Regions from separate parts of the Pseudoalteromonas sp. NZS71 genome, predicted to be linked through region 1. Evidence: predicted binding sites of a transcription regulator. Region 1 holds the regulator's gene; each other region holds the start of a gene.
What was found. Region 1 encodes sigma-54, which starts transcription at its own class of promoters, with help from an activator protein. Its sites were predicted from a motif close to GTTGGCACGNNNNTNGNNT; they were not measured.
Positions count from the first base shown of each region.

Region 2: a site for sigma-54 is predicted at 1,341-1,359, ahead of I6E85_RS15685 (BON domain-containing protein). Genes of this name have one in related genera too.
Region 3: a site for sigma-54 is predicted at 3,176-3,194, ahead of I6E85_RS01865 (flagellar basal body rod protein FlgF). Genes of this name have one in related genera too.
Region 4: a site for sigma-54 is predicted at 2,531-2,549, ahead of I6E85_RS03765 (BON domain-containing protein). Genes of this name have one in related genera too.

Region 1 covers NZ_JADYWS010000008.1:144,791-149,335, reverse strand. The annotation lists gene rapZ (RNase adapter RapZ) at 1-772, opposite strand, end outside; gene ptsN (PTS IIA-like nitrogen regulatory protein PtsN) at 791-1,243, opposite strand; gene hpf (ribosome hibernation promoting factor) at 1,248-1,535, opposite strand; gene I6E85_RS07410 (RNA polymerase factor sigma-54) at 1,562-3,061, opposite strand; gene lptB (LPS export ABC transporter ATP-binding protein) at 3,131-3,856, opposite strand; gene lptA (lipopolysaccharide transport periplasmic protein LptA) at 3,853-4,398, opposite strand; gene lptC (LPS export ABC transporter periplasmic protein LptC) at 4,388-4,545, opposite strand, start outside.
Region 2 covers NZ_JADYWS010000025.1:10,482-15,026, reverse strand. The annotation lists gene I6E85_RS15690 (hypothetical protein) at 170-853, shown strand; gene I6E85_RS15685 (BON domain-containing protein) at 947-1,267, opposite strand; gene srmB (ATP-dependent RNA helicase SrmB) at 1,540-2,766, opposite strand; gene I6E85_RS15675 (tRNA1(Val) (adenine(37)-N6)-methyltransferase) at 2,842-3,540, shown strand; gene I6E85_RS15670 (alpha-amylase family protein) at 3,697-4,545, shown strand, end outside.
Region 3 covers NZ_JADYWS010000002.1:167,997-172,541, reverse strand. The annotation lists gene I6E85_RS01880 (flagellar basal body P-ring protein FlgI) at 1-874, opposite strand, end outside; gene flgH (flagellar basal body L-ring protein FlgH) at 886-1,569, opposite strand; gene flgG (flagellar basal-body rod protein FlgG) at 1,586-2,374, opposite strand; gene I6E85_RS01865 (flagellar basal body rod protein FlgF) at 2,396-3,139, opposite strand; gene flgE (flagellar hook protein FlgE) at 3,296-4,545, opposite strand, start outside.
Region 4 covers NZ_JADYWS010000004.1:94,502-99,046, forward strand. The annotation lists gene suhB (inositol-1-monophosphatase) at 53-856, opposite strand; gene I6E85_RS03755 (VOC family protein) at 1,133-1,549, shown strand; gene I6E85_RS03760 (LiaF domain-containing protein) at 1,594-2,256, opposite strand; gene I6E85_RS03765 (BON domain-containing protein) at 2,585-3,151, shown strand; gene I6E85_RS03770 (YqaE/Pmp3 family membrane protein) at 3,224-3,382, shown strand; gene I6E85_RS03775 (hypothetical protein) at 3,762-4,268, shown strand; tRNA gene I6E85_RS03780 (tRNA-Ile) at 4,516-4,545, shown strand, end outside.

The DNA.
Region 1 (4,545 bases):
CTAAATATACAGAGCGATGTTGTCCGCCTGTACATCCGATAGCTATGGTTAAATAACTGCGGTTATTTCGCTCTAAGTGCGGTAACCACGTTTGTACAAATGTTTGAATTTGCCATGTGAATTTTTGCACTATGCTGTGATTGGCCAAATAATCTTTAACGGGTTGATCTAACCCATTTAAAGGTTTTAATTCAGGTTCCCAGTGTGGATTTGGTAAAAAACGCGCATCAAATACATAGTCTGCTTCTTTTGGTATACCGTGTTTAAAACCAAACGATTCAAACGTGACAATTAGTTGCTTATCTTTTTTACCTAAAATCTTTTCACGAATAGATTCTGCAAGTTGGTGAACGCTTAAATCAGTTGTGTCTATCATAAAGTCGGCGCGGGTGATTAATACATCAAGTAATTCTTTTTCTTTTTTGATGGCTAAATCAAGAGGCAGCGAGTCAATTGATAGTGGGTGTAACCTGCGTGTTTCTGAAAAGCGTTTTATCAACGTTTGATCGTCGCTATCTAAATAAAATAACGTAGGATTTGCAAAGCCTGGTAAGTATTCAAGAATATCGTTAAATTCATCTTGCTCTTTAGGGATGTTTCGCACATCAATGCTAACAGCAATTTTATCGTAGCTATCAGACACACTGCGAACTAATGAAGGAAGCAAGTTAACTGGAATATTATCTACGCAATAATAGCCTAAATCTTCTACAACGCGTAAAGCAACCGACTTTCCAGAACCAGAACGGCCGCTTATGATAATTAACTCCATTTAACACCCTTTATAAAACTATGATTGATCGACAATAACTTGGTAAAGCTCAGCATCTGATTTTGCACAGCGTAACTGTTTACAAAAATCTTTGTTGTTTAGTTTATCAGCAATGGTTGCGAGAGTCTTTAAGTGCTGTTGGTTATCGCCATCTGGTACGATGAGTGCGACAAAAATATCAACAGGACGATTATCTATTGCATCAAAATTTATTGGAGTTTCGCTAACGAGTACTAAAGCTAAAGGCTCTTCTGCACCGCTCATTCGACCATGAGGAATGGCAATGCCACGGCCAATACCTGTACTACCCAGTTTCTCTCTACTCATTAAAGCAGTAAGGATATCCTGTTGCGGTAAATACGGAAGTTTGTCGTGAGCAAGTTCGCTAATGAACTCTAAAATTCTTTTTTTGCTATTAAAAAGGACCGCAGCTTTGCTGCAGTCCTGGCATATAAGTGAGCTTAATTTCATCATATTAGTGTCGAGCAAGCTTCTCTTTGTGTTTAATTACTTGTCGATCGAGCTTGTCGATCAACGAGTCAATGGCGGCATACATATCTTGATGTTCCGTAGAGGCAAATAGCTCAGCACCACTTACATGTATTGTGGCTTCTGCTTTTTGATTTAATTTTTCTACATCGAGAATGACATGAACATTATTAATATGATCAGAGTGTCTTTCTAGCTTCGCAAATTTGGTATTAATATAGTCTCTTAGTGAATCGGTTAATTCTACGTGACGACCAGTTAAGTTTAGTTGCATAAGCATTACCCTCTTTTTTTTGCGTCTTAGATCAAGCTTTTACGTTGATTTGACGGTGGAATAGCCAGAGATTCGCGGTATTTTGCGATTGTACGTCTTGCTACTTTAATTCCTTGCTCAGCCAATATATCCGCTATTTTGCTATCACTCAATGGTTTTGCTGAGTTTTCTGCAGCGATTAATTTGCGGATAAGTGCACGAATTGCTGTAGATGAACATTCACCACCGTTTTCGGTGCTTACATGGCTTGAGAAAAAGTATTTAAGCTCAAATATACCACGGGGTGTATGCATATACTTTTGAGTTGTTACGCGCGAAATTGTTGATTCGTGCATTTCTACCATTTCAGCAACATCATTTAAAACCATTGGTTTCATTGCTTCAGGGCCGTGTTCAAAAAAGCCTTGTTGTTGCTTAACAATACAATTAGTTACTTTTAAAAGTGTGTCGTTTCTACTTTCTAAGCTTTTAATAAACCATTTAGCTTCTTGTAAATGCGAGCGAATAAACTGGCTGTCACCACTCGATTTCACAGTGCGAGACATTGCAGCGTATTGGCTATTAACACGAATTTTAGGCATGCTATCTGGGTTTAACTCAACAACCCAGCGGCCTTTAATTTTTTTAACTGACACGTCTGGAATAACATACTCAGATTCTTCTCTTACAATAGTATCTGCTGGCTTAGGACTAAGAGTATGGATTAATGTCATTACTTCTTTAAGCTCTTCTTCTTTGAGCTTGGTTTTCTTCATTAATGTACGATAGTCACGAGCAGCTAATAAATCAATATGCTCGGTTAAAATCATTTTTGTTTCATTAATGTAAGGTGTTTCTTTATCAAACTGATTAAGCTGAATACACAAACACTCTTGTAAACTACGTGCAGCAATACCAACAGGATCAAACAGTTGGATGCGTTTTAATACAGCTTCAATTTCATCAAGTTCGACTTCGTTATCATCTTCGTTTTCTTGATTAAAGCTTTCTAAAATCTCTTCGCAGCTTAGTGTTAAAATACCTGAATCATCAACTGCTTCTACGATGGCAATAGCAATAGCTTCGTCTGTAGGGCTAAATGGCGTTAATTGTAACTGCCACATTAAATACTCATGGAGCGTCTCTGTAGAGGCACCTTGATAAATTGATTCATCTTCAGGCATTGGACCCGATGATGCTGCAGGAGCGGCACTCATGTACTCATCCCAGCTAACATCCATAGCCATGTCGTCACTTAGCGTGTCTTTCGCAAGTGCTTCACCACTATCTTGTTCGTATTCGCTTGGAGCATCATCGGCAGATGCGCTAACAGTTATGTCATCGGTATCAGCTTTTTGCTCGTTTTTGCCAGCAGCATCTTCTGAGTAGTCTTGTTCTTCAACCTCTAATAGCGGGTTGCTGTCGAGAGCTTCTTGTATTTCTTGCTGGAGATCCAATGTACTGAGTTGCAACAAACGAATAGCTTGTTGCAGCTGTGGAGTCATTGTAAGTTGCTGGCCCATGCGCAGCTGTAGTGATTGCCTCATGTATCTCTAACAATCCTTTTATGTTGTTATAATTAATACTAGCAGATGCTTAAAGACATGGCGTAAATGTTACAGCCTAAATTGCTCGCCTAAGTAAACATCGCGTACTGTTTTATCATTTAATACGTGTTCTGGAGTACCTGATGCAATCAGCTCCCCATGAGAAACAATGTAGGCTTTTTCACAAACATCAAGGGTTTCTCTTACGTTATGGTCGGTAATTAATACTCCAATCCCACGATTTTTAAGATGTTCTATTATTTTCTTTATATCTAATACTGAAATTGGATCAACACCAGCGAACGGTTCATCCAGTAATATAAATTTAGGATCTGCTGCCAGCGCACGTGCTATTTCGACACGACGACGTTCGCCACCTGATAATGCCATACCTTGGCTATCGCGAATGTGTTGTATGCTAAATTCATCTAATAATTTATCGAGTGTATCTTCTCGAGTTTGTTTATTTAGCTCTTTGCGCGTTTCTAAAATAGCCATTAAGTTTTGATAAACAGTTAGCTTTCTGAAAATTGAAGACTCTTGCGGTAAGTAGCCTATGCCTAATCTAGCACGACTATGCATAGGTAAAAGAGTAATATCGTTATCATCTATCGATATTTTACCTTTATCGCTAGGCACAAGGCCTACAATCATATAAAACGTGGTTGTTTTGCCTGCGCCGTTAGGGCCAAGTAAGCCAACAATACTGCCCGCTTTTACTTCAAGGCCAACGTTTTTTACAACTTCACGGCCTTTATAGCTCTTTGCTAATAGTTCTGCTTTTAATGTGCTCATGGTTGACCTTTGTCGCTTTTTTTACTTTTTTTAGTTTCAATGGGTACTAAAATTGTATGAACGCGGTCAGTTGAGTTTTCATCTTTTTCGGCACTGATTAGCTGTTGCTCAATGTCGTAGGTAATGCTTTTAGCATTTATTTTTTGTCCTGCTTGCGATACCTGTGCATTACCAACAAGCGTTAAAAAACGCTTAGATACATCGTAACGTACTTCGTCAGCACTGGCGCTCATAGTCGTGCCGTCTGATTGCTTCTCTTCAAAGTGGGCAGGGCTACCAGTGGCAATTAATAATTGCTTATTATCACCAAGTTCATCGCGTTTATGTACTTCGAGACGGTCGGCTGTAATACGGCGGTTACCGTGAATAATTTCAACGTTTTTCTCAAAAATCCCGACATTAGCTTTTAATTGACCTTCTTGCTTATCGGCGCTTATTGATATTTGATTTGCAGCAGGCTGTGTATTTGGCTCTGCAGCACTGCTATTAAATGCTAGTATAAGTGTAGGAATAATAAGTGATTTTAATATTTTATTGGTCATAATATATGGTTCGCGTATGGTTAATTAGTTTTATCACTTCGGTTTTTAAGTCGGCTTCTAGGCCTTTGCCGGTGATTTTTAAATTGGGTCCAGTGATGATAACGGGTTGCTCCGAGCGCATTGTTAATAGCTTTATATCTACCTGAA
Region 2 (4,545 bases), on a different contig from region 1:
AAAAATGCGCTTTTTAATTAGTTCAAGTCACTTTTCTTTATTCATTAATTATTTTCTCCAGCAGATTTTGTAACGTATTTTTTATAAGGTAAGTTTCCCTTTTATCTATTTATTATGCAATTATTGGTTATACAAGGTGTATTTTTTTAGATATTAGGGTTACAAACAAATGAAGTTAAAGATTAAATGGTTTACAAAAATAATTTTATTTTCAAGCCTAGTTATTAGCTTTATTTCAGTAGGTAACGAATATAATGCTAAATATGATGTGAGTTATAAATTAAATATAGATAACAATATCGCTGAAATACTTTTTCTCGATAAAAACAAAAACCTTACCTCTACATTAATCTTACCAAATAAAGCGGCATATATTGAAAAAGAGAAGTTACGAGAGTTTTGCAGCTCAGATGATGTTTTATGCCCTAGAAAAAGTTATGAAAGTAACGTTATCACTTGGTCACCTGATAATGAATATTTAGCTGTGTTTGTGGGTAATACAAAAGGGTTTTGGTTTATCCCCAGTAAAGAAATAACAAAAGCCGCATTCAATAAAAATAATGTAGTTAAAGTCGGCGTACATACTAAAAACGATAAAATAAATATTGCTCTATTTCATGGCGCGGCAGGATGGGTTGATAATCATCATTACGTTTTTTCAGCGGGTTTAAGTGGTGACAATTTTGTTTATAAGTTTAACCCAAAAACAAAGGAACTTAAGGGTTTTCCTTTTGAGCTAAATGAAGATTCTACGGTAAGCAGTTTTAAAGAAGTTTTTGTTGAAAGTTTTAATTCACAAAAAAGTAGTTTTAAATTAAGTGATGTTATTCAACAACTAGATAAATTGAAATAACTACAAAAAATAAACATAAAAAAGCGCAGCTTGTGTTGGAGTAACAAGCCGCGCTTATGAATTAGTTATACAAATAAGTTTATGTGGTGCGTATTAAATAACACTAATTTTATTACGAATGATTTTAACCCCATCCATATTTTCTAAAAACTTTTGAGCCAGTGCGCGCTGAAAACCAGTTTGTGCTTCACCGTATAAATCTACTACCCCATTTTTTACCTGCACACGAATATCACTTAACGCTAGGTTAGGATTAGTTCGTAGGGTGTTGGTGATAGCTTGTTGTAAGTTAGGTTGAGTGGCTACACTGCTTACTACGGCCATGTTGGTTGCTGCACTTACTTTTGTAGCGCAAGCTAATAAAAATAAACAACAAAATGATACTAAAGCGATAGTTAACTTGAAGCGGTTCATAACTTAATCCTTACATTACGGTGAATAGTGCAGCCACAATATGGAAATTCCATCGGCTAGGTTATCTTTGTAGTTACAATTTCGGTGCCAATATTAACGCTATGAAATATAAGGGAATTTTATTAAGTGGGAATTCAGGTGGGCAAAAATTACATTTAAATGAGTATGAGTTACATGCTTGGGTTACATATGTAACAGGTACATACAGCAGAGCCTGCAAGGCTTGCATTAAAAAGCCGACAAAAGTCGGCTTAGTATAAAAATGTTTTAGGTTACTTTTTCTTTTTAACCTTAGCCTTTTTCTTGGCTTTCATTTTTACTGGATCTTTACGCTTTTTAGCTGGTGGCTTAGCTTCTTTATGCTGTGGCTCAACACCTCTAATTACACGGCGTTTTAATTTTTGTTCAACGTAGCGCTCTACTTTATATAAAATACCAATATCGTGTGCTTCAACTAGCGATATTGCTATCCCTTTTTTACCAGCACGGCCAGTACGACCAATACGGTGTACATATACGTCGGCAGTACGCGGCATATCAAAGTTAATAACGTGGCTGATGTCAGATACATCAATACCACGTGCAGCTACGTCGGTAGCAACTAATATGCTTGTTTTGCCACTGTGGAAGTTTTCCATGGCTTTCATACGTTTGTCTTGTGGCATTTCGCCGCGTAACCACGCCGCTTTTACATCATTAGTTGTAAGTTCGCCAATCAATGTTTCTAAGCGTTCGCGAGTTTTAACAAACACAATCGCTTTAGTTACGTCAGGGTTTTTTAGCGTATTAACTAATAATTCAAGTTTGTGATGATAATCGTCGGCTAAATGTACCCATTGGTGAATTTTAGCTTTTTCTTTACGTGACGATTCGGCTTCTAATAGAGCTGGGTCGTTTAATGTTTTTTCAGCAAACCTTTCTACGCTGTCACCTTCAAGTGTTGCTGAGAATAAAAAACATTGGCGACGATTTTTAGCTTCGTCACAAATACGGCTCATTTCTTTTTTGAAACCCATATCTAACATGCGATCTGCTTCATCAATAATAAGCATTTCTACGTGTTCAGCATGAAAGTTTTCGGTTTCTAGGTATTCCATTAATCGACCTGGTGTGGCGATTAAAATATCGTTATTTTTTTCAAAAATTTCTTTATGCGTGCCGTAGTTAATACCGCCTGTTACTACACCAATTTTTAGGTGTGTGCGTTTAGCTAGCAGTTCACATTGTTCATGAATTTGATAAGCCAACTCACGAGTCGGGGTCATAACGAGTACGCGCGCAAAACCAGGGTCACGACGTGGGAAATCCAGTAAGTACTGAATAGCCGGAATTAAAAATGCCGCTGTTTTACCTGTACCAGTAGGCGCAGATGCTAAAATATCGCGCCCCTGTAGTGCTTCAGGAATAGCTTGTTGTTGAATGCTGGTTGGCGTCTCGTAGCCCATTTTATTAATGGCATCGAGTAGCTTGTTATCAAGATCAAATTCAGAAAATTGCATAGAGTGTCTAAAATAAGGGACAATTACCCTGATTATACGCGCTATGCTGCGCTTGGTGAATGAAAAGGTGAAAAAATGTCTGGTTTTGTATTTAAACAATTTAAAGTTGAACACGACCACTGTGCAATGAAAGTTTCTACCGATGGCATTTTGCTTGGCGCATGGGCTAATTTAAGCGGTGCAAAGTCGTTACTTGATATAGGCACCGGCACCGGCTTACTAGCACTAATGTGTAAGCAGCGCAGTAATGAGCTTGATATAACTGCGGTAGAAATTGACGAAAGCGCCTATACCCAAGCATTACAAAATGTAGCTAATAGCCCGTGGCCAACTATAAGTATTACGCACCAAACTATTCAAAGCTTTAGTAGTGAAGTTAAATTTGACGTGGTTATCTCTAATCCACCGTATTTTAATCACAGTTTAAAAGGCGATAATGTTGCGCGTAATACCGCACGCCATACCGACGGCCTAAGTTTTGAAGAGTTAATTAATGCGTTTAAACATTTAAGCCATAGTGGTTCTCGCTTTAGCTTAATACTCCCAAGCGTTGAAGGCGCATTATTTATTGAGCTTGCTACTCAAAATGGGCTTTATTTAAATACTCATTGCCAAGTAAAATCCACGCCCAACAAAGATATTAGCCGCAGTTTAATGACATTTAGCTACGTAAAAAGCGATATAGAATCATCAACCCTGTGTATTAGAAACTTAGATAATACCTACACTGCTGATTATATAGCCCTGTGCAAAGCATTTTATTTGAAAATGTAAATTGCCTAGTTATGTAGGTTATCTAGTAATAAAGGATAATTTACCTATTATGCATACGTATTCAATTTTTATTTAATCAATTACCAATCTAGTGTTAACCACTTGTAAATAAAATCGAGTAGTTGTTTTGCTCGCTCAACAATTGGATCACACACTATGAAACTCAATAAAATAATCACCACCGCAGGTTTAAGCCTAGGGTTGCTCTTACCTAGCATTGCGACTGCTACGCCCACCACATTTGTACATTTGTTTGAATGGAATTGGCAAGATGTAGCGCAAGAATGTGAGCAATACCTAGGACCAAAAGGCTACGCTGCAGTACAGGTCTCGCCACCTAATGAGCACATTACAGGAAGCCAATGGTGGACACGTTATCAGCCAGTAAGTTATGAACTGCAAAGTCGTGGCGGAAACCGTGCACAGTTTATCGATATGGTAAATCGCTGTAGTGCAGCTGGGGTTGATATTTACGTTGATACGCTTATTAACCATATGGCAGCAGGAAGTGGCACAGGCACGGCGGGAAATAGCTTTGGTAATAAAAGCTTTCCTATTTATAGCCCACAAGATTTTCATGAAAGTTGTACCATTAATAACTCTGATTATGGCAACGATCGCTACCGAGTACAAAACTGTGAACTAGTTGGACTTGCCGATTTAGATACCGCTTCAAACTATGTGCAAAATACCATTGCAGCATATATTAACGACTTACAAGCTATTGGCGTAAAAGGCTTTCGGTTTGATGCTTCTAAACATGTTGCAGCAAGCGATATCCAAAGTTTAATGGCCAAAGTAAATGGCTCGCCAGTGGTTTTTCAAGAAGTGATCGATCAAGGTGGGGAGGCTGTTGGTGCCTCTGAATATTTAAGCACAGGTTTAGTAACTGAATTTAAATATAGCACTGAGCTTGGTAACACTTTTAGAAACGGCTCGCTTGCATGGCTGAGTAATTTTGGCGAAGGGTGGGGCTTTATGCCAAGCTCTTCTGCGGTGGTTTTT
Region 3 (4,545 bases), on a different contig from region 1:
GTGACACATTTTGTTGTTCTGCAATTGTTACTGTTAAGCCACCATGAGTTATAGCGGCAGGCTGAAGCTTAACGTTTTTACCAATGACAATTGTACCAGTGCGCGAGTTAACTATAATTTTAGCGGCCATATCAGCTGGCTTAAATTCTAAGTTTTCGAGTGTCGATAAGTACGATACACGTTGGGATGCATCGCGTGGAGCTATAACACGAATAGAAACAGAATCAATTGCCTGTGCGCTATTTGGGCCAACTAAGTCATTAATTGTTTTTTCTAGGCGTTTTGCCGTTGTAAAGTCTGGGCGGTTTAAATTAAAAGTAATGTAATCGCCTTGCATAAATGGGCTTTCCACGGCGCGCTCAACTGTAGCGCCATTTGGTATACGACCAACTGTAGGGGTGTTAATTACAACCTTACTGCCATCAAGACCTTGTGCACCTAAGCCACCGACAATTAAACTACCTTGTGCAATTGCGTACACGTTACCGTCTACACCTTTTAAAAAAGTTTGTAGTAAAGTACCACCACGCAAGCTGCCTGCACTACCAATAGAAGAAACCGTAATATCTATTGTTTGTCCGGGTTTTCTAAATGCGGGTAATTCTGCATGCACCGCCACAGCGGCAACATTTTTAATTTTAGGACTTTGAGTTGAAGGTAGCGTAATACCAAAGCTGTTCAACATGCCTCTAAAACTTTGTTGTGTATATGAGTTTTGCTCGCCAGTGCCTGGCAAACCAACTACTAAGCCATAACCGACTAATTGGTTAGAGCGTACGCCTTCAACCATAGACACATCTTTTATGCGCTCAGCACTGGCAGTAAACTGCCAACCTAATAACACAACTAAACATAAAGCTTTAAGGCTATTCATGTTGTTACCCTCTAAAATGGAAACAGCGAACTGCTAAAGAAACGTGTAAGCCAACCAGGACTTTGCGCCTCTTGCGTTTGCCCTTTACCTGAGTATTGAATACGTGCATTAGCAATACGATTTGATTCAACCGTATTATCGGCGCTTACGTCTTGAGGGCGTACTAGCCCTTCTAAACGAATAAACTCTTCGCCGGTATTAAGCGTTAGCCATTTTTCGCCGCGTATAACTAAATTACCGTTAGGTAAAACGCGCATTACATTAACCGAAATATCGCCCACTAAGCTGTTTGACTGGTTTGACTTTGAATCGCCTGTAAACGACGAATCGCTGCCAATACCAAACTGAATGCTATCGCCACCTATATTTACAGGTAGACCACCTAAGCCAATAACGGGATCTAAGCTTGCGTCAGTTTCTTTGTCTGTTTCTGTTTTAGCGGCTTTTGTTGCTTGAGTAGACTCTTGCAATTTAACCGTAATTATATCGCCAGTACGTAGCGCTTTTTTATCAGAATATAAGTCGTTTGATGTATGAGTATTAAACAGTGAACCTGTGGCTACCAGCGGCTCTAAAATAGGCTCGGGGTACATAGGTGCGTAGTAAGGGTCGTCCTGCACTACCTCACTATTTTGCGTAGACATACAGCCACTTAAAAATAATGTGCCCGCTGCAAATAAAATAATATTACGCATAATTCCCCCTATTCTATTAAAGCTGTTGATTGATATAACTCATCATTTCGTCAACGGCCGAAATTACTTTTGAGTTCATTTCGTAAATACGCTGAGTTTCTATTAGATTTACCAGCTCTTCAGTCACATTTACGTTAGATGTTTCGAGTGAGCCTTGAATAATACTACCTAACCCTTCAACACCAGGATTACCTTGTACAGGCGCACCACTTACAGCCGTTTCGGTATAAAGGTTTTGACCAATTGGCTCAAGACCCGATGGATTAATAAAGTCACTAATAGTTAGCTGACCAATTACAACGTTATCGGCTTGGCCTGCAACACGTACAGATACTTCGCCGTCTTGCGAAACCGTAATTGATTGCGCGTCATCTGGTACATTCATTTCTGGCTGAATAACGTAACCTGCGCCCGATGTCACAATTCGTCCATCGCCATCGGTAGTAAACTGACCATTGCGCGAGTAAGCAATATTGCCATCTGGTTGCAGTACTTCAAAAAAACCTTCGCCAGAAATCATCCAATCTAGTGAGTTTTCGGTGGTCAACATGTTGCCTTGCGTAAACTCTTTTTGGTTAGCTACAACTTTAGCACCCGCACCTAACATTAAGCCCGACGGCATTTCGGTATCTTGCGATGAACGACCACCTGGTTGATTAATATTTTGATAAAGTAAATCTTCAAATATAGCGCGGCTTTTTTTGTAACCTACGGTACTGGCATTCGCTAAATTATTTGAGATAACCGATATATCGGTTTGTTGAGCGTCTAGCCCCGTTTTACTGATCCACAATGCTGGATTCATAATCGTGTCCTCACTTTAAAGTTAAACTATGCGTAATAACTGATCTTGACGCTCGTCAATTTCTTCAGCTGTTTTCATTAATTTCACTTGTAATTCAAATTGGCGCTGGTGGCTTATCATGTCGACCATTTCGTGAACCGGATTCACATTCGACATTTCAAGCGAACCACTTAAAACTTTTACATTGGCAGAGGTATCTACTGTTACATTTGCTTTTGGTCTAAATAAACCATCGTTACCTTTTTCGAGCTGTGAGCTATTTGCTTCTACCACTCTAAGCGTGTCTATTTCTTCTAAAAAGTTAGCGGGAGCGCCTTGTGGTCGAACTTGAATAGCGCCATCTTGGCTAAACCCTATTTTTTCGACTGGGACGGGTAAAATAACAGGTCCCCCTTCGCCAATAACTTGACGACCATGGCTGGTTACGAGCATGCCTTGAGCAGTAACGTTTAACGTACCCACTTTTGTGTAAGCTTCATTACCGGAGGCATCTTGCACAGCAAGCCATGCGTTATCGCTCATCGCGATATCTAAGTCTCGCCCGGTTTGAACAATGCCACCCGATACCATGTTAGAACCCGGACGCTCTTGCATTGAAAATACTCGTGTAGGCAAACCTTCGCCAAACGCTTGCATAGAACGCGCCTGCGCAAAGTCAGCTTTAAAACCCGTTGTATTTGCATTTGCCAAATTATTGGCTTTTAAAGCAAGCCCTTGTAGGCTTTGCTTAGCGCCAGAGGCCGCAATGTAGACCATTTTGTCCATAGTATCGACTCACATAAAAAATCTCTGAACTTACAAATGCAAAATAGATGCCAGATTAAATTTGACGCAACATTGAGAGGTATTTAGAAGGGCTTGCAAAGAGGACTTATAAAAAAGGCTGCAAAATGCAGCCTAATATATTTAATAGGGTTTAGCTTATCGAATCTGCAAAATACTTTGCTGAATAGTTGAGTTAACTTCAAGCGCACGTGAGTTTGCTTGGTAATTACGCTGTGCAGTAATTAAGTCTACAAGCTCATTAGTAAGGTTAGTATTTGATTGCTCAAGTGCTGATGAGTTAATTCCACCAAACGTACCCGAACCAGCTTCACCCGCTACAGGTTCACCTGAATCAATACTTTGCTTCCAACTTGTATCACCCACTTGTGATAACCCTTGTGAGTTTGGAAAACGTACCATAGCCACTTGGCCTAAAAATGTTGAGTCGCCATTACTGTAAGAAGCAACAATTTTACCGTCTGTGCCAATATCAATTCCGGCTAAACGACCAACTGTTGAGCCATCTTGATCGAGTGCTTTTACTTCAAAACCGCTTGAATACTGAGTTGGGATACGTCCTGCCGTGTTATTTTCATCGCGCCAGTTAAGCTCAATACCAGTACCTGGGAAAGTTGCACCATTGTCTAGTAATGTTGATAAACCAGCACCAGAACCCGCTGGCAGTAGTATTTCATCAAAAGTAGTTGTATTTGTATTTGCCACACCACCTGTTGTTGATGGCAAACCACTTGAGTTAAAACCTAGGGTAGTCAGTGGTGTATAAGGTGTCGTTGTTTGTTCTCCACCAGTTGTGCCATCAACTACTTTGCCATCGAGGGTTGCGTATACTTCCCAACTGTTATCTGTACCACCTGCTGCGGCATCATCTTCTTTAGCAAAAAAGTATTGTAAAATATGAGGTTCACCTAGTGAATCATATACTGTTGTTGACGTAGATGAGTTATAAGTACCACTAGACGTAGGGTCAAAATCTAGACCTGATGGATCCGCCGTTGCATCTAAGTTAAACGACAAAAATACATTTTCTGTTGCGCGAGGAGAACCAGACGAATCAGGGATTTGAATTGGATCAGTTGTGCTCAAACTTACCGACGTTGTATCACCTGTAGATGAATCAACTGGGAATGCTTGTAAAAAGTTACCTTTTGCGTCAACCATAAAGTTATCTTGGTTAAGCTTAAATGCACCCGCACGTGTATATGTTAAATCTTGCGAAGATAAATCGTCGGTCATCGCAAAATAACCTTCACCAGTGATTGCTAAATCAAGTGAGTTATTTGTAAATTGCAGTGAGCCTTGGTGAAACTGCTGCGCAACCATGGTTGTTTGCACACCGTCACCATTTTTAGTCTTACCAGAGCTAAATACTGATGAAGCGTAAACAT
Region 4 (4,545 bases), on a different contig from region 1:
CACAAAAAAAGGAGCCTGAGCTCCTTTTTAGCATGCTATTAATAGCATCAAATTAGCGAAGTAACGACTCAGTTAGTACTGGACGAATTTCACGAATAATTGCTTGAGTCAATTTTGGTGAACCACAGATAATATTGCCGCTGTGGTTATAGTTATTACCACCAGCGAAATCTACAACCATACCGCCCGCTTCTTTAACCATAAGTTCGCCTGCAGCAGAGTTCCAAGGTTTTAAACCAATTTCAAAAAATCCATCAACACGACCAGCTGCAACGTATGCCATATCTAAAGCAGAACAACCTGCGCGGCGAATGTCTGCAGTGTGTACAAACAATGCTTTAAACGCTTCAGTGTATGCGTCCATGTGGTTTTTGTTTTTGAAAGGGAAGCCAGTAGCAAGTACAGTGCCTGCAAGGACCGTCGTTTTGCTAACACGTAGACGTTTGCTGTTTAACTGAGTGCCTTGTCCGCGAGACGCAGTGAAAAGCTCGCCACGAATTGGATCATAAATAACAGCTTGGTCTAAACGACCTTTAACTTTAAGTGCGATAGAAACCGCGTAATGAGGGATACCTTTGATGAAGTTAGTTGTTCCATCGATAGGATCTACAATCCATTGGTAATCATCATCCTTGCCTTTATGCTCACCTAATTCCTCACCAACAATAGAGTGAGTAGGGTAAGACTGTAAAATAGTGTCACGAATTACGGCTTCGGCTTCTTTATCAATGTTAGTTACTAAGTCGTTAGCGCCTTTTTGTTGCACTTCAACTTTTGATAAATCTTCACTTGCGCGAAGTAAAATTTTGCCTGCGTTGCGCGCAGCGCGAACCGCAATGTTTAACATTGGATGCATGGTATTACCTTTGGGTTGTAAAAGAACGTTTATATATTTCAGCCGGCGTATTTTAGCGACTTTTGACATAAAGTAAACAATAAACCCCAAATACTTATGTTTGTTTTTTATACAAGATTGAAATGTGTATATATTTTTAAAAAATAATAATGAGCAATTAATAAGTCATTATGTTCCTTTATGTGTTTATTAAATCGAATTAATTTTAAATAACGCTTTACCTAAAGTTAGCTTGAGGTTTTATCGTGCTCCTAACTTAATTGATAGGACAACATTATGCATTTAGAGCACGTAAACTTAGTCGCGAGTGATATAGGTAGCATGCTTAAATTTTATCGCGCTGTATTTCCACATTGGTCGATTAGAAGTGAGGGCAGAGGCGATTGGCATGGAAAACCAAGACGCTGGGTACACTTTGGAGATGACACGCATTACATTGCGATAAGCGATCATGGTGAGGGTGAAAACAGAAACTTATCGGGCCATCAAATTGGTTTTGCACACTTTGCTTATGTAACTAATAATTTAAGCGCAGTAGTAATGCGCTTAAATAAAGTGGGTTTTACTCTAAGCAAGCAAGGTAGCGAGAATCCTTTCAGAAAGAATGTCTACTTTATTGATCCCGCCGGGTTTGAGGTGGAATTTGTAGAGTATTTAAGTGACATACCAAGCGAGCGAAATAACGATTTATAATAAAATACCAAGCAGCACGCTAAAGTGCTGCTACTCAATTATAGTTAGCGGCTATTATTACCCGTGCCAAACTGGGTTTTTAGCTCATTTGCAAAGCTCATAAATTTTTCTTTAATTGTGCGCTTTATTTTTACTTCAACCGATCCCATAACTGCCTTTCCTTCAATATGAATAGTAGGACCTTGGCGTTTGTTAAGCGACACAGATTTATTTTCAAGACTACTTAAAATACAAAACATTTTAGACACTACATTTACATGCTCTGGTACGTAAATCTCATCGCTACCAAAAATACAGTTAACGTGAATAGTTACATTTTGATGCGCAAAAATGGCATCGGTAAAATCTAGCACCACCGATCCCATAAAGTTACTCAAATATATATTCTTTGGCACGACCCACTGACCGCTTCGCTCGTTAGAGCCTAAAATGCTGCGTAATGTAAAATCATCATCACTGTTTTGTTGTGCACTATAATGTGGTGTAAATTGCGATTGTTTTTCTGCTTTATATTGCTGATCAGTATTAAGTGTTAAATCTTCTACTAAGGCTAAAAGAGCTTCGTTATTAGGTGCATCCATCGCGTTATCTAAGCGTCTCTCAAATGCATCAACAGAAATAACCCCATGACTGTAATTATAAATTAATTGATCAATTACTTGTTCGCGTACTTGCTCTATTGGGCGGTCTTCGACTTTTACAGACATGGGGCATTCCTTATTATATTTACTATTAATACAGCTCTTGATGTTTATATGCAAAGCACGCACCAAATATAATAACCTTAATTATCAATGATTTAATTTTAAATGATGTTTTATGTTTTGTTATATTAACGATAGATTAACCAAAAATGCAATTATCTAGTTATTTTCACTATTTGAGAAAGTTTTACCGAGTAGCCTGTAAATAGTTACACAGCTATAGATAGTGCCTTATCCCAAAGTTACATCAAGTTATTGAAATATATATATAAATAAAGTTGGCCTAAAGCTCGCATTAGTTAAAGTGTCTTTAATCAAAAGGAGAAAGATTATGAAAACATTTAACAAATCTATTATCGCGGCTTTAGTTCTTGGTACTACGGCTATGGGTGCCCAAGCAAACAGCTGGGAAAACGAAAGTAAAGATGCTTGGATTGATGGTAAGGCAGAAACAGTTCTACTTATGAACACTAATCTAAACAACTTTGACATTAACACTGATGTAAAAAATGGCAAGGTAGTACTTACAGGTAAAGTTAATAGCGAGCTTGATAAAGAGCTAGCAGAAGAACTTGTACTTAGCCTAGATGGCGTATCTGATGTTGAAAACAGCCTTACCGTTGTTAAAAGCATGGACACAAAAGATAGAAGCAAAGACATGATGGACGATGATGATAACGACTTAACGGACGCTAAAATCACCACTGTAATCACAACTCGCTTCCTGTTTGATTCAGAAGTTGGTGGTACAGACATCGATGTTGATACCGACAATGGTATTGTAACTCTGAACGGTTCAGTAGAGTCTGAAGCTGAAAAACAACTAGCAGTTAAAATTGCTAAAAATGCTGAAGATGTTCGTGACGTAGTTGATAAACTAGCTATTGTTGCTGAATAATACAGTATAGTTAAGGCCCACTAACACTGGGCTTTACGTCTTTTTAATGCTTAATTTAAATGGAGTTTAGTCATGGATATTATTCGTATAATACTTTCGGTTTTATTACCGCCATTAGGTGTGTTTTTGCAAGTTGGCTTAGGTATGCATTTTTGGTTAAATATTTTATTAACACTGCTAGGTTATTTCCCAGGGTTAATACATGCAATCTACATTATTGCGAAAAAATAATGACAGATTATATATTGTGTAAGCCGACTACTGAGGTTTAGCTAAATAAAAACTTCAGTACTGATCGGCTCACAATATCAGTTTTTAAAGTAAATATTTTTTATCAAAATCTAATTTTTAATTGACTCAAACTAAGTGATTTATTTCTTGTAACTCACTCCCAACATTCCCTCAGCCACACCTATCGTTTACTTCAATTAAGCTTTCTAACTAACAGCAGTGTTCTGATTCTGTATTGATGCCATTTAGGAAGTCTTTAACATTAGTTTGTTTATATATCTACAATACGCGATTAATTACTCTATTATTAAGTGGCAATATTACCATCACTTCTAGTGTTATCATTAAACCAAGTTTTTACGCATATTGAGGTAGCTAATTGAATATTCGACTTATACTGTCAGGCGTTGTGTCATTCGTTTTTTATTTTAGTTGGGCCTACTGGGCAAATAGTTCGGCAGATATTGCTAAATCTGTCACGTTTCAAGCTGCATTAGTACAAGGTTTGTATAGTGGATTTGTAACGCTGTTTTTTACTTTTATTTTAGAAAAGGTCGTCAACAAGTATAAGTCTAGTTATGTAACGCTTGCGTTTGTAACTCCAATTATTTGTATGTTTCATTCTAAAACACCACAAAACGTAGCAATACGACAAAGCTTCAATAATGCAATTAACTCTAGCGCCTCGTATTTAGGTAACAAAAAAATAGCAGGTGTACTTTTTGCGCCTATTATTCCGATTACTGTTCAATCGAGCTTAGTGATTATGGTGAATGTAATTAATCAGACACCTAATTTGGCACTTACAGTAGCCCCAAGCATATTTTTTACAGCCTTGTATGCCTACACATATATGTTAGCTTTACTTAAAAAAGTAGAGCGTTAAATATAAAAGACTACATGTGGGGGGAAGGTTTTTATAATTTAATGCAGAAAATATCATGGGAAATATCTTACATTTTATGCTTATACCCACCTAAAAGATTACTATTTAAGCAGTTAGCTTACTGATTGTTAAAATAAAGGTGTTTGGTAGTGACAAGCACCTAAAAAGTTTTTATACTGCAACCCGCTTTAGTCGCTCTGTGACTGAACGCTTCAAAAATTAACTGCCTAGCAGTTATATAAAAGTTGGCCCCTTAGCTCAGTTGGTTAGAGCACAC